Regions from separate parts of the Mesorhizobium sp. M0563 genome, predicted to be linked through region 4. Evidence: predicted binding sites of a transcription regulator. Region 4 holds the regulator's gene; each other region holds the start of a gene.
The links. The regulator PhoB, encoded in region 4, activates phosphate uptake and scavenging genes when phosphate is short. The targets are predictions, from matches to a motif close to TGTCATNNANCTGTCAT.

Region 1 (4,348 bases), on a different contig from region 4:
TTGGGCACCAGCGGCCCCGGTTCCTTGCCGGCGAGCTTCAGCCCGAAGAGTTCGACGATCTGGCCGGAGAAGATGATGACGGCGATGCCGGCGGTGAAGCCGACGGTCACCGGATACGGGATGAACTTGATGTAGGTGCCAAGCCCGAGATAGCCGATGGCAAGCAGGAACAGGCCGGCCATCATCGTCGCCAGCAGCAAGCCGTCGACGCCAACTCGCGCCACCGTCGCAGCCACCAGCACAATGAAGGCGCCGGCCGGGCCGCCGATCTGGAAACGGCTGCCGCCAAGCGCCGAGACCAGGAAGCCGCCAATGATCGAGGTGTAGAGCCCGCGCTCCGGCGTCACGCCTGAAGCAATGGCAATTGCCATCGACAGCGGCAGCGCCACGATGGCGACAGTCAGCCCGGCGATGGCATCCGCCTTGAAGTGCGCGAGCGTATAGCCCTCGCGCAGCACCGTCACCAGCTTCGGCGTGAACAGTTCGGAAAATGTCGGCCGTGCCGGTTGATGCACTGCCCGCCGGGTCTGATCCATCGAGTGCCTTCCCCATGAAACCAAGGAGGCGGCGGGATCGTCGGCAGGACTGTCGGCGGTCGCCGTCGCGACTTGGAGCGGCGTGCGTCCAAATCGACGCACAGGTACGCTCCAACACTTTTGAACCGCGCATTGGACTATCCGAAAATCGATTTCGATTTTCGGCGATGCGGCAGTACCGTCAGCCTTGCGGGTTCTGCGGCGTGACAGGCTTGAGGCGAACGCCCCTGCCGCCACGCTCGCTCGCCTGGTTGTCGCCGATCAGCTCGACCCCGGCCTCTTCAAGGGCCTGGATGACCTTCATCAGCGTATCGACCACGCCCCGGACCACGCCGTCGCTCGCTTCCATGCGCTGAATGGTTGGAAGCGAAACCCCGGCGCGCTCGGCGAGCGTCTTCTGATCGATGCCGGCCAGCGCCCTCGCGGCACGCATCTGCGCGGCAGTGATCATCGGCCATAACCCCCGTCTGAGTCTGCGATATCACGTGTAATACCTTCATTATGATGGTTCAAGCATCATCTTGCATATGTGAAACATGCAGCACTCTTTGCCAGCCGATGCGCTAGCATGCTACAATTTCGGCATCGTTTGGCGGGACATCCATTGCGATCCCGATTTCACAGGCAACGACTCAAAAAGGATGAGCAGGTGAAGATATTCAATGCGTTGGCGACCTCGACAGCCTTGCTGTCGATGGTTTTCCTGCTGGCAGGCTGCGGTCATGGCCTGATCAACAGGCTGATTTGACCGCAAATCGACTGACATGAGTCAGGTGCCGCCGGCCCGCCCGAGCCATCGCTGCAGGAACCGGGCCGCAAGCCAGCACAGCATCGCCCAGGCAAAGCCGGCGCACCAGCCGGCCAATACGTCGGAGGGCCAGTGGACGCCGAGATAGATGCGGCTGATGCCGACCACCACCGTCGTCAGCACCGCCAGACCGAGCACATAGATCTTCGTTGTCCGCCCGGGCAAAAACCGCGCCGCCATGCTGCCCAGCGTCAAATATGTCACCGCCGACAGCATGGCGTGGCCGCTCGGAAACGAAAGTGATGCCACGTCGGCGAGATGCGAGACCAGATCGGGGCGCGGCCGATCTATATCGAACTTGAGCACGCTTGACAGGACCTGGCCGCCCGCTACCGCGATGAACATGAGAAGCGCCGCGCCTGGCCTGCGGATGAGGAGCAGATAGACGATCATTGCTGCCGTGATCAGCATCAACACGCTGGCGCTGCCGAGGCTGGTGATGTCGCGCATCGCTCCTTCCAGCCACGCCGGTCCGATCGGATTGTCGGGTTGGCCGGCCTTGCGGAAGGCAAGCAGGATTTCGGTATCGAAGGCATGCGGCGTAGTGGCCCGCGCCATCTCCATTAGCTCCTCGAACCCCCACAGCCCGCCGGCAATGATCAGCCCGGCCAGCAGAACCGGGAACTCCAGCCAGTTGCGCAGTCTGCTTGCGGTCTTCTTCATCGGCCCGATCGCAGTTACAGCCTTTGCAGATAGGGTCCGAGCGTGATCAGCGCCACAGCTGCGATGGCAAGCACGATGCCGGTCGCCTGCAAGGCATTGACGCGCTCGCCGAAGAAGACCAGCGCCACCACATTCACCGACACCAGCTGGATCACCGCTGACAGGCTGAACGACACCGACATGCCGAATTCACGGATCAGCCTCAGCATGATCAGATTGCCGAGCGAATAGAGCGCCAACGTCAGCACGATCTTGCCAAAGCTCGGCGCCAGTCCCCATTGCTTCGCCGCCGTCGCCGCAAGCAGGAAGATCACTGTCGAAATGCAGAGCTGCCCAAGTCCCCAGAAACTCACTTTTTGCTCCTCCCGATGCGGTCCTTGCGCGCCTGCCGCAGCTCTTGTTTCCGAAGCGCCGGTCGCGGTCAAGCGGGGCTGATGTTGGGCACGAAATCGCAGATGGCAATTAGCCGGCATGTCATCAAACTGTGACCTGCCGGCGATACCGGATTGGCCAGGCAACACGCTCCAGCAATCTATCCAGCCAGAGGCAGGCCCCTATGACCGAACATCGCACCCCTGACGCCCATTTCCGCACCAGCCTGCTCGAGGAAAACGATGGGCCAGGAGCCAATCCCAGCGACAACCGCACCATGGGTGAGATCATCGCCGCGCGGTTCTCGCGCCGCGGCTTCCTCAAGGGCTCGCTTGCCGTCTCGGCCATAGCCGCTACCGTCAGCCCGCTGGCGCTGATCACCGCCGACAACGCCCGCGCCGCCGAAGGCTCCGCCTTCGCTTTCGACGAGCTCGAGGCCGGCATCGACGACAAGCATCACGTTGCACCCGGTTATGACGCCGACGTGCTGCTGCGCTGGGGCGATCCGCTGTTCGCCGATTCGCCGGAATTCGATCCGACAAAACAGTCGGCGGAAGCCCAGGCCAGACAATTCGGCTACAACAATGACTATGTCGGTTATATCCCGATCGACGGCTCGGCCGAGCACGGCCTGCTGGTGGTCAACCACGAATACACCAATCCGCACCTGATGTTTCCGGGCCTCGTCACCATCGTCGATGGCAAAGCCAAGCAGGCGCCTCTCAGCAAGGAACAAGTCGACGTCGAGATGGCCGCGCATGGCGGCACCATTGTCGAGATCCGCAAGGAAGCCGGCAAATGGCAGGTCGTTCGCGACGGCAAGCTCAACCGCCGCATCACCTCCAACACCGAGATCGCGCTGTCCGGCCCCGTCGCCGGCCACGACCGCGTCAAGACCAGCGCCGACCCGACCGGCACGAAAGTTGTCGGCACCGTCAACAATTGTGCCGGCGGCGTCACGCCGTGGGGCACCTATGTCATGGCCGAGGAGAACATCCACGGCTATTTCTCGGGCGAGCTGCCGCAAGGCCACAAGGAAGCGGCCAATTACAAGCGGCTCGGCATTCCCGAAGGTGCTTATGAATGGGCAGCGCATTACGACCGTTTCGACATCGGCAAAGAGCCGAACGAGCCGAACCGCTTTGGCTGGATCGTCGAGGTCGACGTCCAGGATCCGACTTCGGTGCCGAAGAAGCGCACCGCAATGGGCCGCTTCAAGCATGAGGGCGCCGAATCGATCGTCGCCAAGGATGGCCGTGTCGTCTTCTACCTCGGCGACGACGAGCGCTTCGACTATGTCTATAAGTTCGTCACCACAGGCAAGTTCAATCCGGACGACCGCGCCGCCAATATGGATTTGCTCGACGACGGCACCTTGCATGTCGCCAAGTTTGCCGACGACGGTTCGGTCGAATGGCTGCCGATCGTCTTCGGCCAAGGGCCGCTGACGGCGGAGAACGGCTTTGCCAGCCAGGCCGACGTGCTGATCGAGACGCGCCGCGCCGCCGACCTGCTCGGCGCCACCAAGATGGACCGCCCTGAAGACATCCAGCCCAATGCCGCCAACGGCAAGGTCTATGTCATGCTGACCAACAATTCGAAGCGCAAGGCCGATCAGGTCGACGCCGCCAACCCGCGTGCCGAAAATGCCTTTGGCCACATCATCGAGATCGTCGAGGACGGTGGCGATTTTGCCGCCACCAAGGGCAAGTGGGAGGTGCTCTTGAAATGCGGTGATCCCTCGGTTGCGGCAGTCGGCGCCACCTTCTCGACCGCAACCACGGCCAATGGCTGGTTCGGCATGCCGGACAATTGCGCGGTTGATTCGACCGGCCGCCTCTGGGTCGCCACCGACGGTCAGGGTCCGAAGGCCACTGGCCGCACCGACGGTCTGTGGGCGGTCGATACGGAAGGGCCGGCGCGGGCGACCTCAAAACTGTTCTTCCGCGTGCCGATCGGCGCCGAAATG
Region 2 (4,348 bases), on a different contig from region 4:
GATAGCCGGGGATGGCAATGCCCTTGAGGATGGCGCGGCGGATCATCCGCTTGGTCTGCTCGTCGAGATAGGCGAAGTTGTAGGTGGCGATGTCGGTCGGTTGTCCGGTCATTCGGCGGCCTCCCTCTTCTCTTCGGCCTTGCCGGCGTTTTCGCGGGCGTCGTGCGCGGCGCGCATGCGGCGCACGAGGTCGAGCTCGGCCTGAAAATCAACATAGTGTGGCAGCTTCAAATGCTCGACGAAGCCGGTCGCCTGGACATTGTCGGAATGCGAGATGACGAACTCTTCGTCTTGCGCGGCGGCGACGACATCTTCGCCGAATTCGGTTGCACGAAGAGCGCGGTCGCATAGCGCCATGGCCATCGCCTTGCGCTCGCTCTGGCCGAAGACGAGGCCGTAGCCGCGGGTGAATTGCGGCGGCGCCTTGGCCGAGCCCTTGAACTGGTTGACCATCTGGCATTCGGTGACGCGGATGCTGCCGAGCGGCACGGCAAAGGGCAGTTCCGGCACGTCCAGTTCCAGTTCGACCTCGCCGATACGAACCTCGCCGACGAAAGGATGGTTGCGCGCATAGCCGCGCTGGGTGGAATAGCCGAGCGCCAGCAGAAACCCCTCGTCACCGCGCGACAGCGCCTGCAGGCGGATATCACGCGCCATCGGGAATTCGAGCGGCTCGCGGGTGATGTCGCCGGGGACATGATCCCCGGGCATGTCGCCGTCGGGCTCGATCAGGCCTTCACGGGCGAGGATGGCGGACACGCGCGGCATCGCCTCCGCCTCGCCTGCACGCTGCTCCGGTTCAGCGACATCGCCGCCGGCGGCAAGCTCGGGGTCGAGCAGCCGGTGGGTATAGTCGAAAGTCGGGCCGAGCAACTGGCCGCCAGGCAGGTCCTTATAGGTCGCCGACACCCGCCGCTCGACCAGCATCGTGCCGGTGTCGATCGCCCTGGTGTAGCCGAAACGCGGCAGCGTCGTGCGATAGGCGCGAACCAGGAAGATCGCCTCGATCATGTCGCCGCGCGCCTGGACGATGGCGAGTGCCGCCAGTTCGCGATCATAAAGCGAACCTTCGCTCATCACGCGGTCGACGCCGAGCGCCAGCTGCTCGACGATCTGGTCGAGGCGAAGTGCCGGCACCGAACGGTTGCCGCGCCGGCGGTCGGCGAGCAATTTGTGGGCGTTGCGAATGGCCGCTTCGCCGCCTTTTACCGCGACATACATGCTACGCCTCCATCGTCTTGATGCGCGTCGTGCGCGGCAGGCAGGCAATTGCGTCGGACGTGGCGAGGATGATGTCGACGCCACGCGGAAAGCGCTGATTGTTCTGCTTCCATTGCTCGACGAAATGGCGCGGCATTTGCGCCGGCGCGATCGTCGCCGTCTTCTCGATGCCGGGGCCTTCGAGCAGCAGCGCAGCGCCGGAGACGAGATCGCCGACCCCGAGGACCAGCGTCGTGGAACGGTCGGGATAATCCTGGGTGCCTTGCGAAAACCCGTCGAGCGCCATCATCTCGGCCGGCGTGGCAATCAGCGCGAAATGCGCGTCGGCCGGGGTGTTAGCCAGCGGCGTGCCGGTATGGAAGCCAAGCCAGGATTTCACCGCCGCCGACCCCTGCAAAGCCGGGTCGAGCCAGAGCGGCGTGTCGGTGTCGCAGAGCGCCAGAGCAATGGCGCCGGCGGTGGCCGACAGCGGCGACGGCGGGTGGGCGAGCGCCGGCAAGGGCTGCACGCTGCCCGGCCGCGCCATCGCGTCCATCACGGCGCGGAATACGGTCTGGGCGTTGAATACCGGATCGGCGAAGCCGCCCTCGATCGATTGCACGGCTGCGTTCATCAGTCTTCTCCGCGTACCATGGTGAAGAAATCGACCTTGGTCGCCGCCGTCTCGGCGCGGCGCTGGTCACGGGCCTTGGCCAGCGCCGCCTGCAAGGGCGCGACGATCCTGGTCTCGACCTCGTTGCGGCGGGCCGGGTCCTGCCAGAGTGCGTCGGCGATTGCCGCCAGCCTTGCCTTCTGCTTGTCGCGACCAAGCGCGTTGCAGTGGCCGACATGGCCGGACGCAAGCCGCACCGTGGCGCGGGTGACCGTCGCCTCGCCGACATTGAAGGGAGCGCCGCCGCCGCCGATGCGGCCGCGTACCGTAACTAGGCCGGTTTCGGGGCCACGCAGAAGTTCAGCTTCGGAAGGCAGGCCGGCTTCGTCCCAGAGGCGGACAATGTCGTCGCCGGACGATTGCGCCAGCGTCGCCATTACGGCCCTGCGCTCGGCCTGCTCTCGCGCTTCCCGTCCTCGCATGGCTGCTACTCCTCGTTTGCGTGCATTTGTCTATTGATATAGACAACTATACAAATTCTATCTATTATCTAGCGTGTGTCTATGACGTGTACGTGACACGGGCCAAAAGGTCGGCGCAAAGATTGGGGCGGGAAATGATCGGGCAAGCCAACAGCATCGAGCGGCGCAGCGGTGTCGCGCTATGGCGGCAGATCGCCGACCAGATCCTGCATTCGATCGCCGTCGGCGATTTTCCCGAGAATGCCGCGCTGCCGCCTGAGGTGGCACTTGCCGAACGCTATGGCGTCAACCGCCATACGGTGCGCAGCGCTATCGCAGCGCTGGTGCAGGAGGGTGTGCTCAAGGCGGAGCAAGGGCGTGGCACCTTCGTGCTGTCGCGAAAGCGGCTGTCCTATCCGATCGGCGCCCGCACCCGCTTTTCCGAGGGATTGCAAGGACAGGCGTCAGAGCGGCATATCACCTTGCTCGCGTCGTCGGTCGAGCCAGCCAACCGTCGTGTCGCAGAGGGCTTAGGCCTTGTGCAGGGGGCCGACGTGATACGCCTGGAAACGCGGGGCGAAGCCGATGGGATGCCGGTGTCCCGCGCTGCCGGCTGGTTCGATGCCAGGCGCTTTGCCGGCATCGATGCTGCCATGGCAGAAACCGGTTCGATCACGGCATCGCTGGCACGTTTCGGCATCGACGACTATCTCCGGCAATCGACCGTGCTGTCGGCGCGCCATGCCGATGCCGCCGACCTTGCCGACCTCGACCTGCAGCCCGGCGCCATCGTGCTGGTGACGGTCGCCGTCAACGTCACGCCCGACGGTCAGCCGATCCAGTTTTCGGAGTCGCGCTTCCCGGCCGAGCGGATCGAACTCAGACTGTCGGCGCTTTGAGACGCGGCTATCGTTGTGTCATCCGACCTGGATGACCGCCTTGATCAGCCCGGATTTCTCATGTGCCCAGCGGGCGAGGTCGCGCGGCGTCTCGCCAAGCGTGGTGCGGTGGGTGACTAGCTTTGCCAGCGGCACCGCACCGTTGCGGATTGAAGCGGCGACATGGTCGAAATCGGCGCGCAGAGCGTTGCGGCTGCCGATCAGCATCATCTCGCGCTTGTGGAATTCGGGATCGGAAAAGGCGATGTCGTCCTTGACGACGCTGACCAGCACCAGCGTGCCGCCATGCGCGACATGGGCGAAGGCCGACTGCACCGACTGGGTGTTGCCGGTGGCGTCGAAGACCACGTCAAAACCATCGCCGTCGGTCGCCTGTCGCACCAGATCGGCGGCGGCTCCCCGCGAACCGTCGAGGGTCGCGAAGCCGAGTCCGCTTTCGGCAAAGCCAAGCCGTTCAGCGCTCATGTCGAGCAGCGTCACGTCGAGCCCGGCGATCCGGGCGAACAGCGCCGTGCCGAGGCCGATCGGGCCGGCGCCGATGACCAGGGTACGCGCGCCCGATTGAGCCAGCGAGCGCCGCACCGCATGCGCCCCGATCGCCAGGAATTCGACGGCGGCCGCATCGGCCAGCGACAGGCCGTTTGCCGGATAAAGATTTTGCGCCGGCACCAGGATCTGCTCGCACATGGCGCCGTCGCGATGGACGCCGAGCACCTCGATCCTGACGCAGCAATTCGGCTTGCCTTGCCGGCAGGCGATGCATTTGCCGCAGGCGAGATAGGGATTGACGATCACCGCTTCGCCTATTGCCAGATCGACGCCTTGGCCGGTCTCCAGCACGGTCCCCGAGACTTCATGGCCCATGATGCGGGGATAGGCGAGGAACGGGTGCTTGCCTTCAAAAATGTGATAATCGGTGCCGCAGATGCCGACATGACTGACCGCAACCAGCGCCCAGCCCGAGGGCGGCGCGCCAGGCGCCGGGCGATCTTCGAGGACAAGTTCGCCGGGCGAGCGGCAGACGACGGCTTTCATGCTTCAATCCAGTCGGTTCATGGCACCGCCGGCTCTGCTGTTGCGAGGCCGGCGGCTGTTAGGGGCGATCTATTTGCCGCGGCGGCGCAGCCCGTCGAAATAGACGATGACGATGATCAGCACCCCGGTGATGATGCGCT
Region 3 (4,348 bases), on a different contig from region 4:
CATCGTAGAGCGCATCGATGATGATCGGATCGACCAGCGCATTCATCTTCATCCAGATGCGAGCCGGCCTGCCATCCAGCGCGTGGCCGATCTCGTCCGAAATATGCTTGAGGATGCGGTTGCGCAGCGTGAACGGCGATATGGCCAGCCGCATCTGCTCGGCCGGCTCGGCATAGCCGGTGATGAAATTGAACAATTGCGCGACATCGCGCGCGATCGTCGGATCGGTGGTGAAGAAGGACAGGTCGGTGTAGATGCGCGCGGTGACCGGGTGGTAATTGCCGGTGCCGAGATGCACGTAATTGCGTAGCCTGCCATCCTCGCGCCGCACCACCAGCGACATTTTCGCGTGGGTCTTCAGCTCGAGAAAGCCGAAGACGACCTGGACTCCGGCGCGCTCGAGGTCGCGCGCCCAGCGGATGTTGGCCTCCTCGTCGAAGCGCGCCTTGAGCTCGACCAGCGCCGTCACCGACTTGCCGGCCTCGGCGGCGTCGACCAAAGCTCGCACGATCGGGCTGTCGTTGGAGGTGCGGTAGAGCGTCTGCTTGATCGCCACCACTTCCTGATCGGCCATCGCCTGGCGCAGGAACTGCACCACCACGTCGAAGGATTCGTAGGGGTGGTGGACGATGATGTCCTTCTCGCGGATGGCGGCAAAGCAATCGCCACCATGCTCGCGGATGCGCTCCGGGAAGCGCGGATTGTAGGGCGTGAACTTCAGATCGTCGCGAGCGACGGCGACGATCTCCGAGATCTGGCTAAGCGCCAGCGGCCCGGTAAGCACGCTGATGCGGCTGGCCGAGACGCCAAGCTCGCCGGCGACGAAGTCGCGCAATTCGGACGGCATCAGCCTGTCGAACTCGATCCGGATGACCGAGCCGCGGCGGCGACGCTTCAGCGCCGTCTCGAACAGCCGCACCAGATCTTCGGATTCTTCCTCGACCTCGATATCGCTGTCGCGGATGATGCGGAACGTGCCGGAGCCCTTGACCTCATAGCCGGGGAACAGCTTGCCGATGTAGAGACTGACCGCCTCTTCGAGCGGAACGAAGCGGACGTGATGCTTGCGATCCGGCAAGCGGATGAAGCGCCTCAGCGCTACCGGCAGGCGCAAAAGCGCGCTCATTTCCTCGCCGTTCTTGCGGTGGCGCAATTGCAGCGCCATCGAGAAACCGAGATTGGGAATGAACGGAAACGGATGCGCTGGGTCGATCGACAGCGGCGTCAGGACCGGAAACACCTGCTCCTGGAAATGGTCCTCGAGCCAGGTCTTCTCGTCCTTGGTCAGCGCATCGCGGGTGATGCTCTCGATGCCTTCCTTGTTGAGCTGCAGCATCAGCGCCGAAAGGCTGTTCTGCTGGTCCTCCTGCAGGCGCTCGACCTCGCGCAGCAATTGTTCGAGCTGCTGCTCGGGGGTGCGCCCGTCCGGGCTCTTCAGCACGATACCCTCGCGCACCTGGCCGGCAAGACCGGCGACGCGGACCATGAAGAACTCGTCGAGATTGGCCGCCGATATCGACAGGAAGCGAACGCGCTCGAGCAGCGGATGATTGGCGTTCAGCGATTCCTCGAGCACGCGCCGGTTGAATTGCAGCCAGGAAAACTCGCGGTTGACGAAGCGGTCAGGATTGCCGCCTTCGCGGCTCGCAGCCTCGATGGTGATGAATTCGCTTTGCACCGGCTTCAGTTCGTTCATGGTTCCTGCTCTTCCTACACCAGCCGTCGGCGCCAGCCTTAACCGGCTTAACTTATCCTCTGACAGGCTTTTGCGACAGTTTCATTTCATCGATCTTGCAAAGAGACGGGTTATGATCCAGATCCAATCGACAAGATCAGGAGACGACGATGGCAGGCGGTTCCATTCCCCATTTCCAGAACGATGCGGGCTATCCGGCAATCGACATCGGCGTCAAGGAATTCATGTGCACCGGCGCCAATCCGCCTTTCGACCATCCGCATGTATTTCTCGACATGGGCGACGACAATGAAAAGGTCTGCCCCTACTGCTCGACGCTCTATCGCTATTCGCCGAAGCTGAAGGCATTGGAAACGGTGCCGCCGGGCTGCCTTTATATCGACCAGGCCGCCTGATTCTTCCGCGACAAGCCTGATGCGAGAAACGCAGTCCCGGCATGTGGTCATCGCCGGGGCGGGCGTCGCCGGGCTGACCGCGGCACTGGCCTTCGCCGAGCGCGGCCATCGGATAAAACTGTTCGAACAGGCGCAGCACCTCGAGGCTGCCGGAGCCGGCATCCAGCTGTCGCCCAACGCGACACGTATTCTTCGACAACTCGGCGTACTCGATCGGCTGCTGCCGACGGCGGTGCGGCCGGAGGCGGTCGTGCTCAAGGATGCCGCCACGCTGCGCGAGTTGGCGCGCGTACCGCTTGGCCAGGCCGCCGAAACGCGCTGGGGAGCGCCCTATCTCGTTGCCCACCGCGGCGATCTGCAGTCAGCGCTGATGGCGCGGACAGCCGAGCGACCCGAGTTCGAGCTTGTCACCGGCGCCCGCGTCGGCAGCGTAGCATCCGGACCGAATGGCATCACCGCAACAGTCGAGATTGCCGGCACGACCATCGAAACCGAGGCATCGTTGCTGGTGGGAGCCGACGGCGTCTGGTCGTCGGTGCGAGAAAAGCTGGCCCGCACGGAGGCCGACTTTGTCAGAAGCCGATTCTCGGGCGAGCTTGCCTGGCGAGCCACGGTGGCCGCGGACAGCCTCGCCGGACAGGCCTTCGGCATGATCGGTGCGCCCGATTGCGTTACTGCATTCCTCTATCCCGGCTTCCATATGGTCGCCTATCCGGTCAGCCGTGGCACTGCCTTTAATCTCGCCGCCTTCACCAGGGGTGAGCGAATCGCCGAGGGCTGGTCGGGGCATGCCGACCCCGCCAGCCTCGTCAGTGCCATGCGCGGTACCGCGCCGGCGCTGGTCCGTCTGGCGAGCGAGGCGGCGCCGTGGACGGCATGGCCGATCCACACCGTCGAGCAGCGGCGGTGGACGACACCGGAAGGCGTCGCGCTGATCGGCGATGCGGCGCATGCGATGACGCCCTTTGCCGCACAGGGCGCGGCGATGGCGATCGAGGACGCGGCGACGCTTGCCGGCTTCGTTGCCACCTCGCCTGCCGATCTCAGCGGCGCGCTTGCCGCTTGGGAACAGGCGCGGCGGCCGCGCGTCGCCCAGGTCGCCCGCCGCGGCGCGGTCAACCGCCTCGCCTGGCACGCGGCCGGGCCGGTGGCGATGGCCCGCAACCTGTTCCTGGCGATGCGCTCACCCGAAAAGCTCGCCGCCGATCTTGATTGGCTTTATGGCTAGCGGGCGCGCGAGTCTGGGGATCGGCGATAAAAAGCTCGATAGGCCGGCGGGACAGCGCCCCCCTCTGTCCTGCCGGACATCTCCCCCACAAGGAGGGAGATTGGCAGTTTCGGCGCCTTGCTAGGTCCTGCAACGTTAGAGATTGGCGAAAGGAGGGCTCGAAGGATCGCGGCGTTGATCAGCCGGAACCCTCTTCAATTGTGAAGCCGCATCGACAGGCCGAGCGAGGCTGGCAGCGGGTTCCACCAGCCGGTGCGCAGCCCGGCCGTGCGCAGTGCCGCCGCCGTCCAGGTGTTGCAGCCGATCAGCGCGTTGAAATGGCCATTGGCTTCGAAGAAACGATCGAAGCGGGAATAGGCCGCATTCTCGATCGGAATGGCCCCGTTCGGCCCCCGCTGGAAGCTTGCCGCAATGTAATCGAGCAGCGCTGCAAAGCGTTCGTCGCCGATGTCGAAGCCGGCGACGTCGGGATGCGGCTCGGCGATGTCGCCGGAAATGTCGACATGCATCACCGAGGCATCGACGGTCAGCGCCTTCATCACCGGCATCGGCTTCAGCTCCGACCAGGTCGGCGTCTCCAGATAGAAGGCGCGGCCGCCCCAGCCGAAGACGATGTAGCGGACCTCCGCCATGTCGGCAGGAATGCCGGCATCGACCAGGAAATGGAAGCGCCGGCGCATATCGTCGTCGACCGGAATGGCGATGTCGGTGTGGATCGGATTTTGCAGCACCAAGATGCGGTGGCTTGCGCCGATCGGATCGGCAACTGCCGCCGGCCAGAGCGGGCGCGGCAGCAGCGTGCCCAGCGCTGCGGCAAGCACTGTTGCAACGACCAGCAGGCCAAGAAAACGGGCAAGCTTCTTCATGGGAAAGGCTTAGAGCAAGCCATGCTCAAGGTGAAGCGTCTCTGGAGTTGCACGGCTGACAAAGCGCTTGACGCGTATCCTCCCCGGGAGGATATGCTCAAGCATGTCAGATCACCTCCACGCCTCGCATCCTTCCATCATAAAGCGCCTGAAGCGCGCGCAA
Region 4 (4,348 bases):
TGATCTTGCCGCTGTCGATGGCGTCCTTCAGCACTTCCATCGAACCGGCAAAAAGGAAATCGGCATTCGGATCGGCGCCCGAGCCCTTGATGAAGACATAGTTGCCTTCCGGCTTCACCTTGAACACGTCGCGGGCCTGCATGCGGCCGACTTCCTTGTTGTCGAAGGTCAGGTAAAAGACGTCCTTGTTCTCGATCAGCCGGTCGTAGCCGACAACCGGAATACCTTCGTCCAGCGCCTTCTGCACGGCCGGCCCTATCGCCGAGGCGTCCTGCGCCAGGATGATCAGTGCGTTGGCGCCCTGCGAGATCAGGCTCTCGACGTCGGTGAGCTGCTTGCCGGGGTTGGACTGTGCGTCGGCGGAAATATACTTGTCGCCTGCGGCCTCGATGGCCGCCTTCATTGCGGCTTCGTCGGTCTTCCAGCGCTCTTCCTGGAAGTTCGACCAGGAAACGCCGATGACCTTGTCCTTAGCCTGCGCCACCGACGCAAGCGCCAGCGTCATGGCGACACCCGCCAGAATGGCGGTCGTGAATTTCTTCATCATATCCTCCCTGCGCCGCGTACGGCGTGACCAATTGGCCCCAAAGGCCAGCTTAGAGGCGCTAATTTTTTCGAGCCTCGAAAAAATACTGGCCCGATCTCCCGCTGCTGTCAACATCGATTCTGATGGATTTTGATGTTGCTGCGAGTTTTTTCGAGCTTCGGAATAAACGATGACAGCGCCACCTGCATCTGACACTATTTGCCTCATCTGACACTATTTGTCGGCATTACCGACGGCTTCCGGTTCATGAGCGGCCGCGGCAAACCGGGAGGAAAGCAAAACGATGTCGGTCGGAATCCGCCATGACGATTTGCGCCGGCGCAACCGGGCGATGGTGATCTCGGCCGTGCGCCGGGCCGGCCAGCCATCGCGTACGGAGATCGCCGCAACCACCGGCCTCAGCCATTCGACCATATCGGCGATCTCCTCCGACCTGATACGGGAAGGCATCCTCGCCGAGAGCAAGGCAAGCGAACCCGTTTCGTTGAAACGCGGTCGTCCGCAGGTCGGCCTCGCCCTCAATCCGGAAGCGGCGGCGGTGCTGACCGTGGTGTTGTCGCTGAATTTCCTGTCGGCCGCCATCATCGACTATGCGGGGCAGGTGGTCGCCGAGGAACAGCGCCGGCTGGACACGCTGACCATGCCGCGCGACGAACTGATCCGCGAATGCATGGCCATCGTCCGGCGCCGGCTGGACGATCCAGATCTTGACGTCCGCAGTGTCGCCCGCATCGCCCTGGCGATTCAGGGAATTACCGACTCCCCTGCACGCGCCATGCTGTGGTCGCCGATCACGCCCCAGACGGACATCGCCTTTGCCGACATGCTGGAAGATGAATTCGGCATCCCGGCCACGGTGGAGAACGACTGCAATATGATGGCGGTGGCTTTGCGCTGGCGCGATCCGGATCGCTATCGCGACGACTTCATCGCCATCCTGCTTTCGCACGGCATCGGCATGGGGCTGGTGTTGAAGGGCGAGCTGTTCACCGGCACGCATTCCTCGGGCGGCGAGTTTGGCCACATGATCCATCGTCCGGGCGGCGCGCTCTGCCGTTGCGGGCGGCGCGGCTGCATCGAGGCCTATGCCGGCAATTACGCCATCTGGCGCAACGCCACGCAGATGAGCGAAGACAGCCAACCGGTCGCCGACGTCAGCGACGCCGACATGCGCGCGCTGGCGGTTCGGGCGCGCGAGAAGGACGGGCCGGAACGCGATGCCTACCGCAAGGCCGGCGAAGCGCTGGGTTTCGGTCTCGGCTCGCTGTTCGCGCTGATCGATCCGGCACCGGTCGCAATGGTCGGCGCCAGTGCCGCCGCCTTTGATCTGATCGAGCCGGCCTTGCGGAAGGCCATCGCCCAGACCGCCGGCGGCCAGCATTCGGGCTCGATCTCCTTCGATACCGAGCCGAACGAATTGCCGCTGATCCGCGAAGGCTGTGCAATGCGGGCGTTAAGCTTCGTCGACCAGCAGATTTTCGCGCCGGGCGCGCAAATGAGGCCCGGCGTCAGAAAGAACGTAGCCTGACTGGGCGGGTCAATCTTCCCTGATCGCGTAGCCGGCACCGCGGATGGTGCGGATGACATCAGGCATGCGGCCGTTGTTGACGGCTTTGCGCAGCCGCCCGACATGCACGTCGACGGTGCGTTCGTCGATATAGATCGTCTCGCCCCAGACATTATCGAGTAACTGGCTGCGCGAGAAGACGCGGCCCGGATGCCGCATCATGAATTCGAGCAACCGGAATTCGGTCGGCCCGAGCCGGATCTCGGTCTTCTTGCGATACACCCTGTGCGATTCGCGATCGAGCACGATGTCGCCGACCTTCAGCACGCTGGACAGCACTTCCGGCTTGGCGCGGCGCAGCAGCGCCTTGACCCTGGCCATGAATTCCGGTGTCGAAAACGGTTTGACCAGATAGTCGTCGGCGCCGGTCGAAAGACCGCGTACCCGGTCGCTCTCCTCGCCGCGCGCGGTCAGCATGATGATCGGCAGCCGTTCGGTTTCGGGGCGCACCCGCAACCGGCGGCAGAGCTCGATGCCGGAAACCGCTGGTATCATCCAGTCGAGCACCAGAAGATCGGGCACATTCTCCTGCAAACGGATCTCGGCTTCGTCGCCGCGTGTCACCACCTCGACCTGGTAGCCTTCGGATTCGAGATTGTAGCGGAGCAGCACACCCAACGGCTCCTCGTCCTCCACCACCATTATGCGTGGTGCGATCATCGGCTGGGCACCCCCATCATGTCGCCGGTGCGGACATTGTCGTTTCGTCTTGCTTCGGACGATTGACCGGCAATTGCTCGCCGGTCAGCACATAATACGCATTTTCGGCGATGTTGGTGACATGGTCGCCGATCCGCTCCAGATTCTTGGCGCAGAACAGCAGATGCGTGCAAGCGGTGATGTTGCGCGGGTCTTCCATCATGTAGGTCAACAGTTCGCGGAACACCGACGTATATTTGACGTCGATGCGCTCGTCGGCGGCGCGTAGCTTGGCCAACGCGGCCGCATCGCCTGCAGCATACTCCTCGATGACGCCCTGCACCTGGATGAGCACCAGCTGCGCCATCGCATCGATGGAATGCGATAGGTCGCGCGGTGTGACGCTAAGGCCGACCGCACTCACACGCTTGGCGATATTCTTGGCAAGGTCGCCGATGCGTTCGAGATCGCCGGCCATGCGGATCGCCCCGACGACATGGCGCAGATCGTGGGCCATCGGCTGGCGCTTGGCGATCAGGGTGATGGCGCGGTCGTCCAGTTCGCGTTGACGCGCATCCATGATGGCATCGTCGGAAACGACGCGTTGCGCCAGCACGTTGTCAGAATTCAACAGGGCCTTGGTCGCCCCGCCGACCATCGAACCGGCGAGGTCGGCCATGTCGCGGATCAGCTTGCTGATCTGCTCGAGATCCTCGTCGAAAGAAGCGACTGTGTGTTCGCCCATGGTCCTGTCCTCATATGCGTGATCGGAACGGCTCAGCCGAAGCGGCCGGTGATGTAATCCTGCGTGCGCTTCTCGCGGGGCGACGTGAAGATCTTCTCGGTCCGGTCGAACTCTACCAGTTCACCCAGATACATGAAGGCGGTCTGGCGCGATACGCGCGCCGCCTGCTGCATGTTGTGGGTGACGATGACGATCGTGTAGTCGGCTTGCAATTCGTCGATCAGTTCCTCGATCTTGGCGGTCGACAGCGGGTCGAGTGCCGAAGCCGGCTCGTCGAGCAGAATGACTTCCGGCTTCACCGCCACGGTGCGGGCAATACAAAGCCGCTGCTGCTGGCCGCCTGACAGGCTCAAGCCGCTGGCGTTGAGCTTGTCCTTGACCTCGCCCCACAGCGCGGCCCGCTTCAACGCTTGTTCGACGCGGCCGTCCATTTCGGACTTGCCCAGATTCTCATAAAGCCTGACGCCGAAGGCGATGTTCTCGTAGATCGACATCGGGAACGGCGTCGGCTTCTGGAACACCATGCCGATCTTGGTCCTCAGGAGATTGAGGTCCTGCGAGCGGTCGAGAATGTTCTTGCCGTCGAGCAGCACCTGGCCCTCGGCTGTCTGCTTCGGGTAGAGTTCGTAGATGCGGTTGAACACACGCAGCAGCGTCGATTTCCCGCAGCCCGAAGGGCCGATGAAGGCAGTGACGCTGCGCTCGGGCAGCGACAAGGTGATGTCCTTCAACGCCTTGCTCTGGCCGTAGTAGAAGTTGAGGTTCTTGACCTCGATCTTCGTCTTCTCGGCGACCGTCTCGGTCATCGTCATGTCCGCGGACAACATCTGTGTCATCTGTCCTCTCTGCG

Region 1: a site for PhoB is predicted at 2,480-2,496, ahead of NKI50_RS17675 (PhoX family protein). Genes of this name have one in related genera too.
Region 2: a site for PhoB is predicted at 2,377-2,393, ahead of phnF (phosphonate metabolism transcriptional regulator PhnF). Genes of this name have one in related genera too.
Region 3: a site for PhoB is predicted at 1,769-1,785, ahead of NKI50_RS22635 (RNA degradosome polyphosphate kinase). Genes of this name have one in related genera too.

Annotation. Positions count from the first base shown of each region.
Region 1 covers NZ_JAMYQV010000013.1:57,964-62,311, reverse strand. Annotated here, with positions in the region: gene NKI50_RS17695 (SulP family inorganic anion transporter) at 1-536, opposite strand, end outside; gene NKI50_RS17690 (helix-turn-helix domain-containing protein) at 718-987, opposite strand; gene NKI50_RS17685 (phosphatase PAP2 family protein) at 1,306-2,007, opposite strand; gene NKI50_RS17680 (hypothetical protein) at 2,022-2,360, opposite strand; gene NKI50_RS17675 (PhoX family protein) at 2,564-4,348, shown strand, end outside.
Region 2 covers NZ_JAMYQV010000016.1:111,114-115,461, reverse strand. Annotated here, with positions in the region: gene NKI50_RS20535 (alpha-D-ribose 1-methylphosphonate 5-phosphate C-P-lyase PhnJ) at 1-112, opposite strand, end outside; gene NKI50_RS20530 (carbon-phosphorus lyase complex subunit) at 109-1,221, opposite strand; gene phnH (phosphonate C-P lyase system protein PhnH) at 1,223-1,834, opposite strand; gene phnG (phosphonate C-P lyase system protein PhnG) at 1,834-2,295, opposite strand; gene phnF (phosphonate metabolism transcriptional regulator PhnF) at 2,430-3,173, shown strand; gene NKI50_RS20510 (zinc-binding alcohol dehydrogenase family protein) at 3,192-4,208, opposite strand; gene NKI50_RS20505 (ABC transporter permease) at 4,278-4,348, opposite strand, start outside.
Region 3 covers NZ_JAMYQV010000019.1:74,414-78,761, forward strand. Annotated here, with positions in the region: gene NKI50_RS22635 (RNA degradosome polyphosphate kinase) at 1-1,696, opposite strand, end outside; gene NKI50_RS22640 (zinc-finger domain-containing protein) at 1,846-2,091, shown strand; gene NKI50_RS22645 (FAD-dependent monooxygenase) at 2,111-3,319, shown strand; gene NKI50_RS22650 (TIGR02117 family protein) at 3,514-4,185, opposite strand; gene NKI50_RS22655 (metal-sensing transcriptional repressor) at 4,289-4,348, shown strand, end outside.
Region 4 covers NZ_JAMYQV010000010.1:56,048-60,395, forward strand. Annotated here, with positions in the region: gene xylF (D-xylose ABC transporter substrate-binding protein) at 1-544, opposite strand, end outside; gene NKI50_RS14950 (ROK family protein) at 831-2,075, shown strand; gene phoB (phosphate regulon transcriptional regulator PhoB) at 2,085-2,774, opposite strand; gene phoU (phosphate signaling complex protein PhoU) at 2,791-3,498, opposite strand; gene pstB (phosphate ABC transporter ATP-binding protein PstB) at 3,531-4,334, opposite strand; gene pstA (phosphate ABC transporter permease PstA) at 4,331-4,348, opposite strand, start outside.